Regions from separate parts of the Anoxybacillus sp. MB8 genome, predicted to be linked through region 1. Evidence: a T-box and tRNA genes for the amino acid it is inferred to sense, from the RefSeq annotation. Region 1 holds a T-box; the other holds one or more tRNA genes.

Region 1 (7,651 bases):
TTGAAATCATTCGCATGGTTAGCTCAGGAACGGAAGCGACGATGAGCGCTCTTCGCCTAGCGCGCGGTTATACAGGACGAAATAAAATTGTAAAGTTTGAAGGCTGTTATCATGGTCATGGAGATTCACTTTTAATTAAAGCAGGGTCAGGTGTTGCGACGCTCGGTTTGCCGGATAGCCCAGGGGTGCCGGAAACAGTTGCCCAACATACGATTACTGTACCGTACAACGACTTACAAAGTGTGCGATATGCGTTTGAAAAGTTCGGTAAAGATATTGCGGCAGTTATTGTCGAACCTGTTGCAGGAAACATGGGAGTCGTTCCGCCAGAGCCAGGCTTCTTACAAGGTTTACGGGATGTGACGAACGAATACGGTGCGCTTCTTATTTTTGATGAAGTGATGACATGTTTCCGTGTTGACTATTATAGCGGCCAAGGATATTACGGTGTCACCCCTGATTTAACATGTCTTGGAAAAGTCATCGGTGGTGGGCTACCAGTCGGTGCGTATGGTGGTCGGGCTGATATTATGGAGAAAATTGCGCCGAGCGGTCCGATTTATCAAGCGGGTACGTTATCAGGAAATCCGATGGCGATGACAGCAGGGTATGAAACGTTGCGTCAGTTGACGCCAGAAACGTATGAGCAGTTTAAGAAAAAAGCGAATCGCTTAGCGGAAGGATTAAGCGAAGCGGCAAAAGCATATAACATTCCACATACGATTAACCAAGCTGGTTCGATGATCGGCATGTTCTTTACAAATGAGCGTGTCATCAATTACGAAACAGCGAAAACATCCGATTTAGACTTATTTGCTCGTTATTATCAAGAAATGGCGAACGAAGGCATTTTCTTGCCACCGTCGCAGTTTGAAGGCATGTTTTTATCGACTGCACATACCGATGAAGATATCGAAAAGACAATTGAAGCGGCGCGCCGTGCGTTTGCGAAAATTAGCGATTGCCTATAAGGCATCGCTTTTTTTATGCATACTTCTTTTTTCCACTTCATAATCATAGTAATGTGAAATGACTTGGACGTTGAAGGAGAGATGAGCATGTTGCGTTTTTCAATTGAAGAAGCGATTGCCTTTCGGCGTGAACATCACGTTGATCAGTTATTATCGATTTCGCTACAACCAACCATTACGATTGAGGAACAAGAAGATTATGTGTATATTCGCGGGGTGTTGGAACTGTCAGGGGAGTATGCGAAACGGGAAGAAGATGGAGAGGACGATCTATCGGTTGAAGCCGTTCGCTACGTTGAGCATGTCCGTATAAACGATGAACAAGTTGGTGAATTTTTGCATCAATTTCCGATTGACGTCACCGTACCGAAAGAGCGAATTGACGACCTCGAACAAGTATATGTATTGATTGAATCATTTGATTATGATTTAAGGCAACATGAATTACGTCTTATTGCGGAAGTGGCCATTCATGGTATTCAAATGGACGATGATCGCCAAGATGATGAATGGGAGCCATACAATGTAGACGATTTCGAACCGTTTGAAGTGGTCGCAAGAGAAGAAGTATATCAACAGGAAGAAACGGAAGAGGATCAAGGAAGTATCGTCAACGTTCCACCGTTTTATATGTTTCATGAAGAAAGTAATCATGTTGAACAACAGCTATTAGATGATGAGCAACATGAAGATAAACGAGCTGAAGAACAAAAAGAGGAAAAACAATCGTTCCAACTTGAAATGAAAGGGAGAGATACGAACGAAAAACGAAATGAAAACGCCTTGTACTTAACAAAGCTATTCGGCAAAAATGAAGAACAGGCGTTTGCACGTTTGAAAATTTGTATTGTCCAACAAGGTGATTCGTTGGACAAGATTGCCGAGCGATACGATGTCTCTGTCCAACAGTTGTTGCGTACAAACCATTTAGAGAGCGGTGCGGATATACACGAAGGCCAGTTGTTATACATTCCAACGCCAAGCAAAGTGTAAAAGGGTTGCATGGCGATGAAAACGGTGCAAAAACAGAAGAATGTGGAAAAATGGAAAACAATAAAAGGAACATATGCGCTTAAACGAATGAAATCTTTAGCACATTGGCAGGCGATCGATCAAGCTCATCGCTTACGCATCCCGCTTGCCATTCCGATTTACGAAACGAAAAAGCGAGATGGGCAATGGTATTATATGATGCCTTGGTTAAAAGAAAAAACGGATCCAACATCGTCATTTTTTCACGATTTGGCGCGATGGCATAAACATTCGTTAAAAGAAATGCAAACGACAGAAACAGAAATCGAGCGGTATTACGAAGAACGCAAACTTTCCCTTGAGAACGCTAAAAAAACATTGACTCATTATATAGAAACATGTGAAAAACAATGGTATATGTCTCCGTTTCAATTACAATGCTGCACCCATTTTCTTGACGTCATGCGCGCCATTGCATTTTCTGAACATACGTTAAATGAGTGGCGCGAGCGAATGCGGGAGAAAAAGACGGTTCGCATTTGTTATATTCACGGTCGCCCGTCGTTTCAACATTATGTCGAACGAGACGACGGAACATCGTATTTTATTAGCTTTGAACAAGCGCGCTGGGCGCCTCCATTTCATGATTTACTTTTATTTTTCCGACAATATTTGCATACGTATCCGATGATATGTGATGACGCTGTACATTGGCTTTCACAATATGAACAAACATTAGCGCTTGAAGAAGATGAACGACTTTTATTTTTTCATTTACTTGTGGATCCACATCGGTTTGTTCATCTCATTCATCAGTACGAACAACAGCGACATCATCTACAAATGACAACTGCTTGGCAACGAGCGTATTGGCAAATGAAAAACATTGAATATGTCATCGGAAAGTGGGAAGAAAAGGAAACAAATCAAATCCAATCGTAATGTAAAGCGAATGAAAGAAAGATAAAAATAGCGAGTAAAATGACATCGATTGTTGTTGGAAATAAAACGGTACGGATCGCTTGAACAACAGTAATCGGAATGATGCATTGTTCAGCAATTAAGCGAAGTTTTCTAAGCCACGGTGGCCAAGCGTACGGATTGTAACGTTTACGCATATGCTCACATCCTTTTTACATGTTTCGCTCCTTCGAGGAGCTTTTCTTTTTTATCATATGTATAAAGGAGTGAAAATGTGGCAAACCTTATTGACGATTCGTATGATTTTTATATAGTATTATGTATGAATAGAAAAAAGCGAAGATAGGGAAGAGTACGGCGTAACCCGCCTTGCAGAGAGGGGAATCAATAGCTGCGAGATTTCCTAGGTTTGTGGTCGTCGGAAGGTCGCCCTAGAGCTGCTTCTTTGAATGACAGTAGAAGAAGCCGGTGCATCGCCGTTATCGATTTGAGAGCTTAAGCATTGCTTAAGAAAAAAGGTGGTACCGCGAAAGAGTCTCCTTTCGTCCTTTTCGGATGAAGGGAGTTTTTTATTTTAGTGAAGGAGGGATTTTTATGTTACCGCCAAAATATGACCACCGTGCTGTCGAGGCAAACCGTTATGAATGGTGGTTAAAAGGGAAGTTTTTTGAAGCAACAAGCGATGAAACGAAAAAGCCATTTACGATCGTCATTCCACCGCCAAATGTGACAGGAAAACTTCATTTAGGACATGCATGGGATACGACGTTGCAAGACATTATTACACGCATGAAGCGCATGCAAGGGTACGACGTGTTATGGCTTCCGGGCATGGACCATGCGGGAATTGCGACGCAAGCGAAAGTAGAAGAAAAGCTTCGTCATGAAGGAAAAACACGCTACGATTTAGGGCGTGAACGATTTGTAGAAGAAACATGGAAGTGGAAAGAAGAATATGCGGGACATATTCGTTCGCAATGGGCGAAGCTCGGTCTTGGGCTCGATTATACGCGCGAGCGCTTCACGCTTGATGAAGGGCTATCAAAAGCAGTGCGGGAAGTATTCGTTTCGTTATATAAAAAAGGGCTCATTTACCGCGGCGAATATATTATTAACTGGGATCCGGTGACGAAAACAGCGCTATCGGACATTGAAGTAGTATACAAAGATGTGCAAGGTGCGCTATACCATATGCGTTATCCGCTTGCGGACGGTTCTGGCTATATTGAAGTGGCAACGACGCGTCCGGAAACGATGCTTGGCGATACAGCAGTTGCAGTTCATCCGGAAGATGAGCGTTACAAACACCTTATCGGAAAAACAGTCATTTTACCGATCGTTGGTCGCGAAATTCCGATTGTTGGTGATGAATACGTCGATATGTCGTTCGGTTCAGGGGCGGTCAAAATTACACCAGCACACGATCCAAACGACTTTGAAATCGGCAACCGTCACAACTTGCCGCGCATTCTTGTGATGAACGAAGACGGTACAATGAACGACAACGCCCTTCAATATAAGGGACTTGATCGTTTCGAATGCCGTAAACAAATTGTGAAAGATTTACAAGAACAAGGCGTGCTATTTAAAATTGAAGAACATATGCATGCAGTCGGTCATAGTGAGCGTAGCGGTGCAGTCGTTGAACCGTATTTATCGACGCAATGGTTTGTGAAAATGAAGCCGCTTGCTGAAGCTGCCATCGAACTACAAAAAACCGAAGGAAAAGTAAATTTCGTTCCGGAACGATTCGAAAAAACATACTTACATTGGATGGAAAATATTCGTGACTGGTGCATTTCCCGTCAGCTTTGGTGGGGACATCGCATTCCAGCATGGTACCATAAAGAAACGGGCGAAGTGTATGTAGACCACGAGCCACCAGCAGATATCGAAAATTGGGAGCAAGATCCAGATGTATTAGATACGTGGTTCAGCTCTGCGCTTTGGCCGTTTTCGACGATGGGTTGGCCAGATGAAACATCGGCAGATTATCATCGCTATTACCCAACAGATGTGCTCGTGACAGGCTATGACATTATTTTCTTCTGGGTATCGCGCATGATTTTCCAAGCGTTAGAGTTTACTGGAAAACGTCCATTTAAAGATGTACTTATTCACGGATTAGTGCGTGATGCGCAAGGACGAAAAATGAGTAAATCGCTTGGCAATGGCGTCGATCCGATGGATGTGATCGATCAGTACGGTGCGGATTCGCTTCGCTATTTCTTAGCGACAGGAAGCGCGCCGGGGCAAGACTTGCGCTTTAGCACAGAAAAGGTCGAAGCGACATGGAACTTCGTCAATAAAATTTGGAATGCGTCTCGTTTTGCGCTTATGAACATGGAAGGATTCACGTATGATGACATCGATTTAAACGGTGAAAAAACGGTTGCCGATCATTGGATTTTAACGCGCTTAAACGAAACGATCGAGACGGTGACAAAACTTGCAGATAAATACGAGTTTGGCGAAGTCGGCCGCGTGTTATATAACTTTATTTGGGATGATTTATGCGATTGGTATATTGAGATGGCGAAATTACCGTTATACGGTGAAGATGAACAAGCGAAAAAGACGACGCGCTCAGTGCTCGCTTATGTGCTTGATCAAACAATGCGCCTCCTTCATCCGTTTATGCCGTTTGTGACGGAAGAAATTTGGCAACAGCTTCCGCATGAAGGAGAGTCGATTACAGTTGCTCCGTGGCCGCAAGTTCGTCCTGAACTAAGCAATCATGAAGCAGCTGAACAAATGCGTTTGCTTGTTGATATCATTCGCGCGGTGCGTAACATTCGCGCTGAAGTGAACACACCGTTAAGCAAGCCAATTACGTTGCACATTAAAGCGAAAGATGAGCAAATTGCAGCAACGCTTGAGAAAAATCGCTCATATATTGAGCGTTTCTGCAATCCAAGTGAACTTGTGATTGGCACAGCGATTCCAACTGTTGAAAAAGCGATGACAGCTGTTGTGACAGGCGCGGAACTCAGTTTGCCGCTTGAAGGATTAATTAATATTGAAGAAGAAGTGAAACGCCTCGAAAAAGAGTTACAAAAACTCGATCAAGAAGTCGAGCGTGTGCAAAAGAAATTAAGCAATGAAGGCTTTTTAGCGAAAGCGCCAGCGCACGTTATCGAAGAGGAGCGGAAAAAAGAGCGCGACTATATAGAAAAACGTGAAGCTGTTCGCGCCCGTCTTGCACAATTAAAGCAATAGTTTTATGATGAAGACGAATCCACTTTGGGTTCGTCTTTCATTTTGCACAGGAGGGATTTTTCATGGTTGGCACATATAAAGAAGCAATTGATTGGATTCATAGTCGTTTATCATTAGGCGTAAAACCGGGGTTGAAACGAATGGAATGGATGATGGAAAAACTCGGTCATCCACAACGCCGCATAAAAGCAATACATGTTGGTGGAACGAATGGAAAAGGTTCAACCGTTTGTTTTTTACGTCATATATTACAAGAAGCAGGGTATCGTGTCGGAACGTTTACATCGCCTTATGTTGAACAATTTAATGAACGCATTAGCATCAATGGGCAACCGATTTGTGACGTTGATTTAATGAAACTCGTCCAAGTCATTCAGCCTTTGGCAGAAGAGCTAGAACAGACGGAATTAGGTGGTCCGACCGAATTTGAAGTCATTACGGCTATGGCGCTCTATTATTTTGGAAAAATGAACGTACAAGACGTCGTCATTTTTGAAGTAGGACTTGGTGGCCGTTTAGATTCGACGAACGTCATTTATCCGCTCTTATCGGTGATTACAAATGTCGGTTACGATCATATACATATATTAGGGAATACACTTGAACAAATTGCGTTTGAAAAAGCGGGAATTATAAAAGCGGGGATCCCGGTCGTCACCGCCATCGACCAGCCTGAAGCTGTACGGGTTGTAGAGGAAAAAGCAGCATCTGTACGTTCGAAAGTATATGCGCTCGGTCGCGATTTTACCGTTTTCGCTCATGAACCAACGACGAATGGGGAACGGTTTTCATTACAAACACCGTTTACGACATATCATGATGTAACGACGGAGATGTTTGGCGGGCATCAAGTGAAAAACGCAGCACTTGCGCTAATGGCGGCTGATTATTTACGCACGTATTATTCGTTTTTGATTGAGCGAGAACATATGTATAACGGCATTCGGAAAGCCGAGTGGCTCGGACGATTTGAAAAGATGAACGATCGCCCACTTATTATTATTGATGGGGCGCATAACGAAGAAGGAATCGATAGCCTGGTGGCGACAATGAACGCTCATTATCCGAACCATCGTGTGCATGTCCTTTTTACAGCGTTAGGCGATAAACCAGTTGCAGCGATGATTCGAAAGCTACAATCGATTGCCGAAACAATGACGTTTACAACGTTTGACTTTCCACGCGCCCTTTCCGCCAAGCAACTTGCGGAACAGGCGACGCATCCGAACGTGCAATGGACAAATGATTGGAAACAATGGTTAAAAGAGAAACGGAAACAAGTCGCCAAATATGATATTATTTTAATTACAGGTTCACTTTATTTCATCTCAAACGTGCGAAATTTTATAAAAAATAAATACCACTAGGACGAAAATTGCTGGTATAATAGATAAAAAGTATGATTTTTGAAAGGGGGAGAGATAGGTGAAAAGGGCTGTTTCGGTGTTTTTAACGCTTCTTTTACTCGTTCCATTGTTTGTTCCTGCTACTGCTGTGCGTGCGAATGACAATATCACATACAACGTGCTTGAAATTGTCAGCCATGCTAGTCAATTATCCTCATCGCC
Region 2 (7,651 bases), on a different contig from region 1:
AGGTGGCATGTTGTCGTTTCGCGTGCGCGACGAACGGTGGGTGAATACCTTTTTACGAAGCTTAAAGCTTATTACGTTTGCGGAAAGTTTAGGCGGTGTCGAAAGTTTTATTACGTATCCAGCGACGCAAACGCATATGGATATTCCAGAGGACGTTCGTATCGCCAACGGGGTATGTAATCGACTGTTACGTTTTTCGGTCGGCATTGAACATCATGACGATTTAATTGCTGATTTAACACAAGCGTTTCAACGCATGAAAGAGGTGTAAAAAATGGATGTGCAAACGCAACTCGTTCATAATAAATGGCAGATCGATGCGCAAACGGGCGCGGTGAGCGTCCCGATTCATCATGCATCGACGTTTCATCAGTTTGATTTTGATACGTTTGGAAAATATGATTATAGCCGCACAGGCAATCCGACGCGCGAGGCGCTTGAAGAAACGATCGCGGAGCTGGAAGGAGGAGTGAGCGGCTTTGCGTTCGCATCAGGCATGGCGGCGATTTCAACGGCGTTTTTGTTGTTGTCAAAAGGGGATCATGTGTTAATTACAGATGACGTATATGGCGGAACGTATCGCATCATCACGGATGTATTAAGCCGATTTGGCATTGAATATACGTTTGTCGATATGACCGATTTAGATGCGGTAGCGCGCCATATTCGTCCGAATACGAAAGTGATTTATATGGAGACGCCGTCAAATCCGCTGCTGAAAATTACGGACATTCGCGGGGTTGTGAAGCTTGCGAAAGCGCACGGTTGTTTGACGTTTTTAGATAATACGTTCGCGACACCTTTATTGCAGCGTCCGCTCGATCTCGGCGTCGATGTCGTGCTCCATAGCGCGACGAAATTTTTAGCTGGCCATAGCGATGTCGTCGCTGGACTTGCGGTTGTGAAAGATGAGCGACTAGCGAAAGAGCTTCGGAAGTTGCAGTATGCGTTCGGTGCGGTGCTCGGCGTGCAAGATGCGTGGCTTGTGCTGCGCGGGCTAAAAACGCTTCACGTTCGGCTTGATTACGCTTCCCGTTCAGCGATGCAGCTCGCGCAGTTTTTACATCGCCATCCGAAAGTGGCGCACGTATATTATCCGGGGCTTTCGCATCACGAAGGGCACGTCATTCATCGCGATCAAGCGCGTGGGTTTGGCGCGGTGTTGTCGTTTGAATTGGAAAATGAACAAGCGGTGCGGACGTTTGTGAAATATGCGCATATTCCGGTATTTGCGGTTAGTTTAGGAGCGGTAGAGTCGATTTTATCTTATCCGGCAAAAATGTCGCATGCGGCGATGCCGAAAGCGGAACGCCTTCGTCGCGGCATTACGGACGGTTTGTTGCGCTTAAGTGTTGGATTAGAGGCGACCGATGATTTGCTTGCTGATGTGGAACAGGCGTTATCATATGTATAGGCTAGGCACATCGCCTAGCCTTAGCTAATTTGGTCGAGCGCATCACGCTTCATTTGCTGTTCGACCATGCGATCAAGTTGTTGAATTTTTTTCAAGGCGAGTTCGTCATCGATTTGGCGATAGTGATGTTTGCCGCCTGGTTCTTCATCTGCTTCATCGGCAAGTTTAACGATCGTCTGAAGCGGTTTTCGTTTTAGCTCTCCTTCTGGAAGATACGAATCGGTATGAAGCAAAATGGCGAGGGCGATTTCTTTCGCATGTTGAGGATGTTCACCGAGTCGAATAAGCAATTTGTGCGCTCGCTCCGCCCCTTTAATCGCATGAATGTCGTTTTGTTTATATGTTTCATAGTCCCACGTTCCATTAGAGTACCATTCATAATGCCCAATATCATGAAGCAGTGCCGCTTTTGTCGCTAAATCGACATTGACTCCATATTGCAAGGCAAGGCGATACGCATGATATGCGGTAGCGATGGCGTGTGCGACGCCTGAACGTTTTAAATATTTTTGGGTGATGGGGTGAAGGAAGATGTCAGTTAATGTGACACGTCTCATCGTGCATGCCCCCTTTTTTGTTTTTCTAATTATCATACCATGTCTTATTTAAGAAAGGCAATACATATTTTTTCTGTTTTTCTTTCATACTAAGTGAAAAAAGTATGGAGGATACGTATGTTTTTATCATTGTTATTATCAGTTATGACGGCGCTTTCGTTCAATGGCCATGCTTGTACGAAAAAATTAGAGGAAGCAAACGTGCAACTATGCGGCAAAGAAGATGGAGATTGGGTGCGTCATTTTACGCTTCACGTCGGAAAAGCGACGTATGCTTTTCCGGAATGGGAACATATCCATGACCCGAAAGCGACTCCGCAATTGTATTCTGTTGATGTGACGGACGATGGAAAGGAAGATGTCGTCGTTTTTCTCGTGAAAGCACGCGGCAACGGCACGTATAAAAACGAAGTGCACGTATTTGCCCATCGTGAAAACGGCATAGAAGAAATGATCGTCGAAGATCCGCGCACCGTCGTTTTAAAAAGCATGAAAATGAAAGAGACAGACGAAGGAACGGAGATCATCATTGATCACGTTCACGCGTTCATTCCGTACGCGCGCGAAGGGCAAAAAGGGGTAAAAACGACATTCGACCGCTTTTTAAAATATGCGCTCGATAAACAAAAGCTGAAAGCCGTATTACTTCTCGAACGAAAAAAAGGGGAATACATCGGCAGTTTAATTATCACATACGAATATAAAGATGGCTTTTTCCAAGGCACTCACATCGACTTTATCCGCCATTAGCCATTGCCTAGGCAATGGCTAAAAAATTTTTTAAAAAAGTATTTGACAATGTGAGAGAAGGTAAGTATAATGAAAAATGTGTTCGATAGGACAACAACATACGATTCCGTAGCTCAGCTGGGAGAGCGCCACCTTGACAGGGTGGAGGTCGCTGGTTCGAGCCCAGTCGGAATCATCACAACCCCGAGTTCTTTTAGAGAGCTCGGGGTTTTTCGTTGTATTCAGCATCTTCTTCCGACTGACGCAAATGTTTTCGTATGCAGGAAAATAGTCGATGTTGTCGAATAAAAACATCGAAACGATTGTATGCGAGGTGACTATATGTCCATTGACCACGATCGTCTGTTTAAAGAGTTGATCCAAACGTTTTTTGAGGAATTTATTGTTCTCTTTTTCCCAGCCATGCACGAGCATATCGATTTTCGCCACGTCTCGTTTTTATCGGAGGAGCTGTTTACCGATGTGACGGCAGGCGAGAAGTACCGTGTCGATTTGCTTGTCGAAACGAAGCTGAAAGGGGAAGACGGGTTAGTGATCGTGCATATCGAAAACCAAAGCTACGTCCAACCATCGTTTCCTGAACGAATGTTTATTTATTTTAGCCGCTTGTTAGAAAAGTACCGCAAACCCATCGTACCTATTGCTGTATTTAGCTACGATACGATCCGCGACGAACCAGCGACATTTACCCTCCAATTTCCTTTTGGCCACGTGCTTGACTTTCGTTTTTTCACTTTGGAACTTCGTAAACAAAACTGGCGAAACTACATTCGTCAAGACAATCCAATCGCTGCTGCACTGTTAAGCAAAATGGGATATACTGAAAGTGAACGAGTAGAACTGAAAAAACAATTTTTACGCATGCTTGTCCGATTGGAATTAGACGAAGCGAAACAACGATTATTGTTTGGCTTTTTTGAAACATGTGTGAAACGATCAGATGAAGAAGAACGAAAACCGCGAAGCGAGGTGAATGAAATGGAGACGAAAGAAAAAGAACAAGTGTTGGAACTCATGATTTCGTATGAACGACAAGGCATGAAGCATCTTGTGCAAACGATGGCGAGAAAAGGAATGAGCGTCAAAGATATTGCAAACGTCACAGACCTTACGGAAGAAGAAATACAGAAGTTGTTAGAGAAGGAATAAGTAATTTGTTCATCATTTCACAGCTGCCGTCGGCCTCCAATCTTGCAAAAACTCCGGGGGATCGACGACAAATGTACCAATCCATAAAGATGATGGACTAAACTTAACCCCAGCTATGTTCAGATAGCTAGGGTTTCATATGGGCATATGAGACATGATGTTCTTATTCATTGTTGTCAAATGACAGTAGTTTACAATAGGAATTTTTGTTATGATTAAAGTTGGAAGAGATGAAAGAACAAGAAAAAATGGAGGCATCACGATGAGCAAGTTAACGCTACAAGAACTTGAATCTCATTTATGGGAATCAGCGAATATATTGCGTGGTAGTATTGATTCGTCAGACTATAAAAACTATATTTTTGGAATGTTGTTTTTAAAACGATTAAATGATGTATTTGTGGAAACCGCTGAGCGGATTGAAAGGGAAGAAGGAGAAGATTACGGTTGGTATGATCGCGACGAACACCAATTTTTCGTACCTGAAAAAGCACGTTGGAGTTATATTCAATCCCATTCCCAAGACGTGGGGGCGGTTATTAATAAAGCCTTTGAACTATTGGAAGATGAAAACCCTTCCCTACAAGGGGTATTAGCGAATATTGACTTTAACGATAAAGAAAAATTATCCGATAAAACGATTCTTCAATTAGTACAGCACTTCTCACAAATTGACTTACGTAACGAAAACTTGTCGGAACCTGATATCCTTGGTCGTGCGTATGAGTATCTCATCAAACAATTTGCTGACGATGCAGGAAAAAAAGGTGGCGAGTTTTATACGCCAAGCCAAGTCGTTAAATTAATTGTCAAACTGATTAAACCTGAAGAAGGTATGCGTGTATGCGATCCAACCGCAGGGTCTGGTGGAATGCTCATTCAATCGGTCGACTACATAAAAGAAAAAGGCGGCAATCCACGCAACATTACATTGCACGGACAAGAGAAAAACTTAAATACGTGGGCCATTTGTAAAATGAACTTGTTGCTTCACGGCTTGAGTGACCATGAAATTAAAAAAGGCGATACGATTCGTGAACCGAAACTATTAGACGAAAACGGCGAGCTTCTATTATATGATCGCGTCATCGCCAATCCGCCGTTTAGCTTGAAAAACTGGGGACGTGAAGAAGCAGAAGCAGATGAATTTAACCGTTTCCGCTTTGGTTTACCGCCAAAAAACGCAGGAGACTATGCGTTTATTCAGCATATGATCGCCACGCTCAATGATGAAGGAAAAGCGGGAGTCGTTATGCCGCATGGCGTTCTTTTCCGCGGCGGAGCAGAAGGGAAAATCCGTCAAGGCATTTTAGAAGAAGATTTAATCGAAGCGATTATCGGTTTACCAGCAAACCTTTTCTACGGAACAGGCATTCCAGCTTGTATTCTTATCATCAACAAAAACAAAGAAGAGCATAAAAAAGGAAAGGTTCTTTTCATTGACGCATCACACGATTATCAAGAAGGAAAAAATCAAAACGTTCTTCGTGATGAAGACATTGAAAAAATCGTCAGCACATACGATGCATGGAAAGATGTGGAGAAATACAGTCGTGTCGTGACACTTGAAGAAATAAAAGAAAACGACTACAACTTAAACATTGCCCGCTACATTGACACAACCGAAGAAGAAGAACAAATCGATGTGGCAGAAGCCCTTCGCCAACTTCGCCAACTCGAACAAGAGCGGGAAGAAATTGAAAAGGTGATGTATGGATATTTGAAGGAGTTGGGGTATGATGGGTGAATTGAATTGGAGACGTGTGAAATTAGGTGAAATTTCAGATATTTTAATAGGCGGTACTCCTTCGAGAAAGAAAGGGGAATATTGGGATAAGGATCTGAAAACTGATAATCTTTGGGTTTCAATTTCTGATTTACAAAGTAAATACATTCAAAACACTAAAGAACGGATTACCGATGAAGGGATACGAAACTCAAACGTAAAGTTATTGCCAGAAAATACTGTAATAATGAGTTTTAAGCTCACAGTTGGAAAAGTTGCTATTACTAAAAGACGATTATATACAAATGAGGCGATTGCTGGTTTCTTGCCAAAACAACAGAATACGTTTTCTAGTGAATATTTGTATTATGCTTTAAGTAATTTAGATTACAAAGATTCTTTAGATGTTGCTGTTAAAGGACAGACATTGAATAAAGAGAAATTAAAAAATTTAATTATAATGTTACCCTCTCTTTCCGAACAACGCAAAATCGCAGCGATTCTTTCTTCTGTTGATGAAGCGATTGAGAAAACCGAAGTGATCATCGAGCAAACAGAAAAAGTGAAAAAAGGGCTTATGCAACAGTTGCTGACAAAGGGAATCGGACATACGAAATTTAAAAAGACGGAGATTGGGGAGATTCCTGAAGAGTGGGAAGTGTTAAAGATACAGGATTTTGCATTAAAAGTTACGGATGGAGAGCATAAAACCCCTAAGCGTACAGAATTTGGAGAACTCCTCTTATCAGCACGAAATATCAGAAATAATATGCTCGATTTGTCCAATGTTGATTACGTCTCTCAAGAGGAGTTGGAAAAAATAACAAAAAGATGTAACCCTGAAGAGGGAGATATCCTTATTTCTTGTTCTGGTACTATAGGAAGAGTATGTGTTGTACCGAAGGGAACGAAGTTTGGTTTAGTACGAAGTGTTGCATTAGTAAAGATAGATAAAAACACTACAAATTCAAAATTTTTGATGTATGCACTCCAGTCTCCAAATCTTCAAAAACAAATGATGTTAAATCAAAGCCAGTTAGCTCAAGCCAACTTGTTTCTGCGAGATATAAATAATCTTAAAGTACCGTTTCCATCGCTTGAAGAGCAAGAAAAAATCGCAAAAATAATTGAAACATTTGATTTAAAGCTTACGTTTGAAACTCAGAGATATCATGAACTTAATAAAATCAAAAAATCCCTAATGCAAACCCTACTCACAGGCAAAGTCCGTGTGAAAGTCGATGATGAGGTGATGTCGCAGTGACCGCCGCAAGTGAATGGAATGAGTTAAATCTTGTAGAAAAACGTTTGATCGAGCAGCTTCAAGAGTTGGGCTATGAGCATGTCACAGGCTCAGCTCTTGAGTCTGAACGTGATTCGTTGAGCGAAGTCATTTTGAAGGAACGGTTAAGGAAAGCGATTCAGCGGTTAAATCCATGGATTGATGACAACAATCTTGCTCGCATGATTTACAATCTAACTCACATCGAAGCAACAGGATTAATGCAAGCGAATGAAAAGTTTCATGAAATGCTTGTGAACTACATTTCGATTCAACAAGATTTAGGAAAAGGGAAAAAAAATCAAACGGTGAAACTCATTGATTTTGATAACCCTTATAACAATGAATTTCTTGTCGTTGACCAGTTCCGCATTCAAAATGCAAGAGGCACGATTCGTCCTGACGTTGTAATTTTTGTGAACGGATTGCCTTTAGTCGTTGTCGAATGTAAAAGTCCAACGTTACAAGAAGATACGCAAATTTCAAAAGCAGTTAATCAATTACGACGTTATCAAGAAACTCATGAGCAGCTGTTCTACTATAACCAATTTATGATTGCGACAAGTAATTATCGTGCAAAAGCAGGAACAATTGGTGCAAAAGTGCAACATTACGGCGAGTGGAAAGATCCGTATCCAAGAACGGTGCCTGAACTTGGTGACTCACCTACGAAACAAGATATTTTAGTTGCAGGAATGTTATCGAAAGAAAACTTGCTTGACTTGATTCAAAACTTCATTGTCTTTGAAGTTGATGGTGGACGGGTCGTTAAA

Evidence for each region. The T-box of region 1 lies ahead of EKC99_RS02060 (valine--tRNA ligase). A T-box ahead of a tRNA ligase gene usually reads a tRNA of that ligase, here a tRNA-Val.
Region 2: it has a tRNA-Val gene. The T-box ahead of EKC99_RS02060 (valine--tRNA ligase) is inferred to sense a tRNA for this amino acid. The anticodon was not compared.

What each region holds. Positions count from the first base shown of each region.
Region 1 is NZ_RXXX01000003.1:69,527-77,177, forward strand. It holds gene hemL (glutamate-1-semialdehyde 2,1-aminomutase) at 1-971, shown strand, start outside; gene EKC99_RS02045 (LysM peptidoglycan-binding domain-containing protein) at 1,059-1,964, shown strand; gene EKC99_RS02050 (protein kinase family protein) at 1,980-2,885, shown strand; gene EKC99_RS02055 (hypothetical protein) at 2,870-3,061, opposite strand; T-box leader at 3,195-3,417, shown strand; gene EKC99_RS02060 (valine--tRNA ligase) at 3,459-6,083, shown strand; gene EKC99_RS02065 (bifunctional folylpolyglutamate synthase/dihydrofolate synthase) at 6,146-7,450, shown strand; gene EKC99_RS02070 (Ig-like domain-containing protein) at 7,509-7,651, shown strand, end outside.
Region 2 is NZ_RXXX01000020.1:23,450-31,100, forward strand. It holds gene EKC99_RS08705 (methionine biosynthesis PLP-dependent protein) at 1-271, shown strand, start outside; gene metC (cystathionine beta-lyase) at 275-1,414, shown strand; gene EKC99_RS08715 (HD domain-containing protein) at 1,435-1,971, opposite strand; gene EKC99_RS08720 (hypothetical protein) at 2,089-2,721, shown strand; tRNA gene EKC99_RS08725 (tRNA-Val) at 2,824-2,896, shown strand; gene EKC99_RS08730 (RpnC/YadD family protein) at 3,043-3,870, shown strand; gene EKC99_RS08735 (type I restriction-modification system subunit M) at 4,133-5,617, shown strand; gene EKC99_RS08740 (restriction endonuclease subunit S) at 5,607-6,860, shown strand; partial or broken gene EKC99_RS08745 (type I restriction endonuclease subunit R) at 6,857-7,651, shown strand, end outside.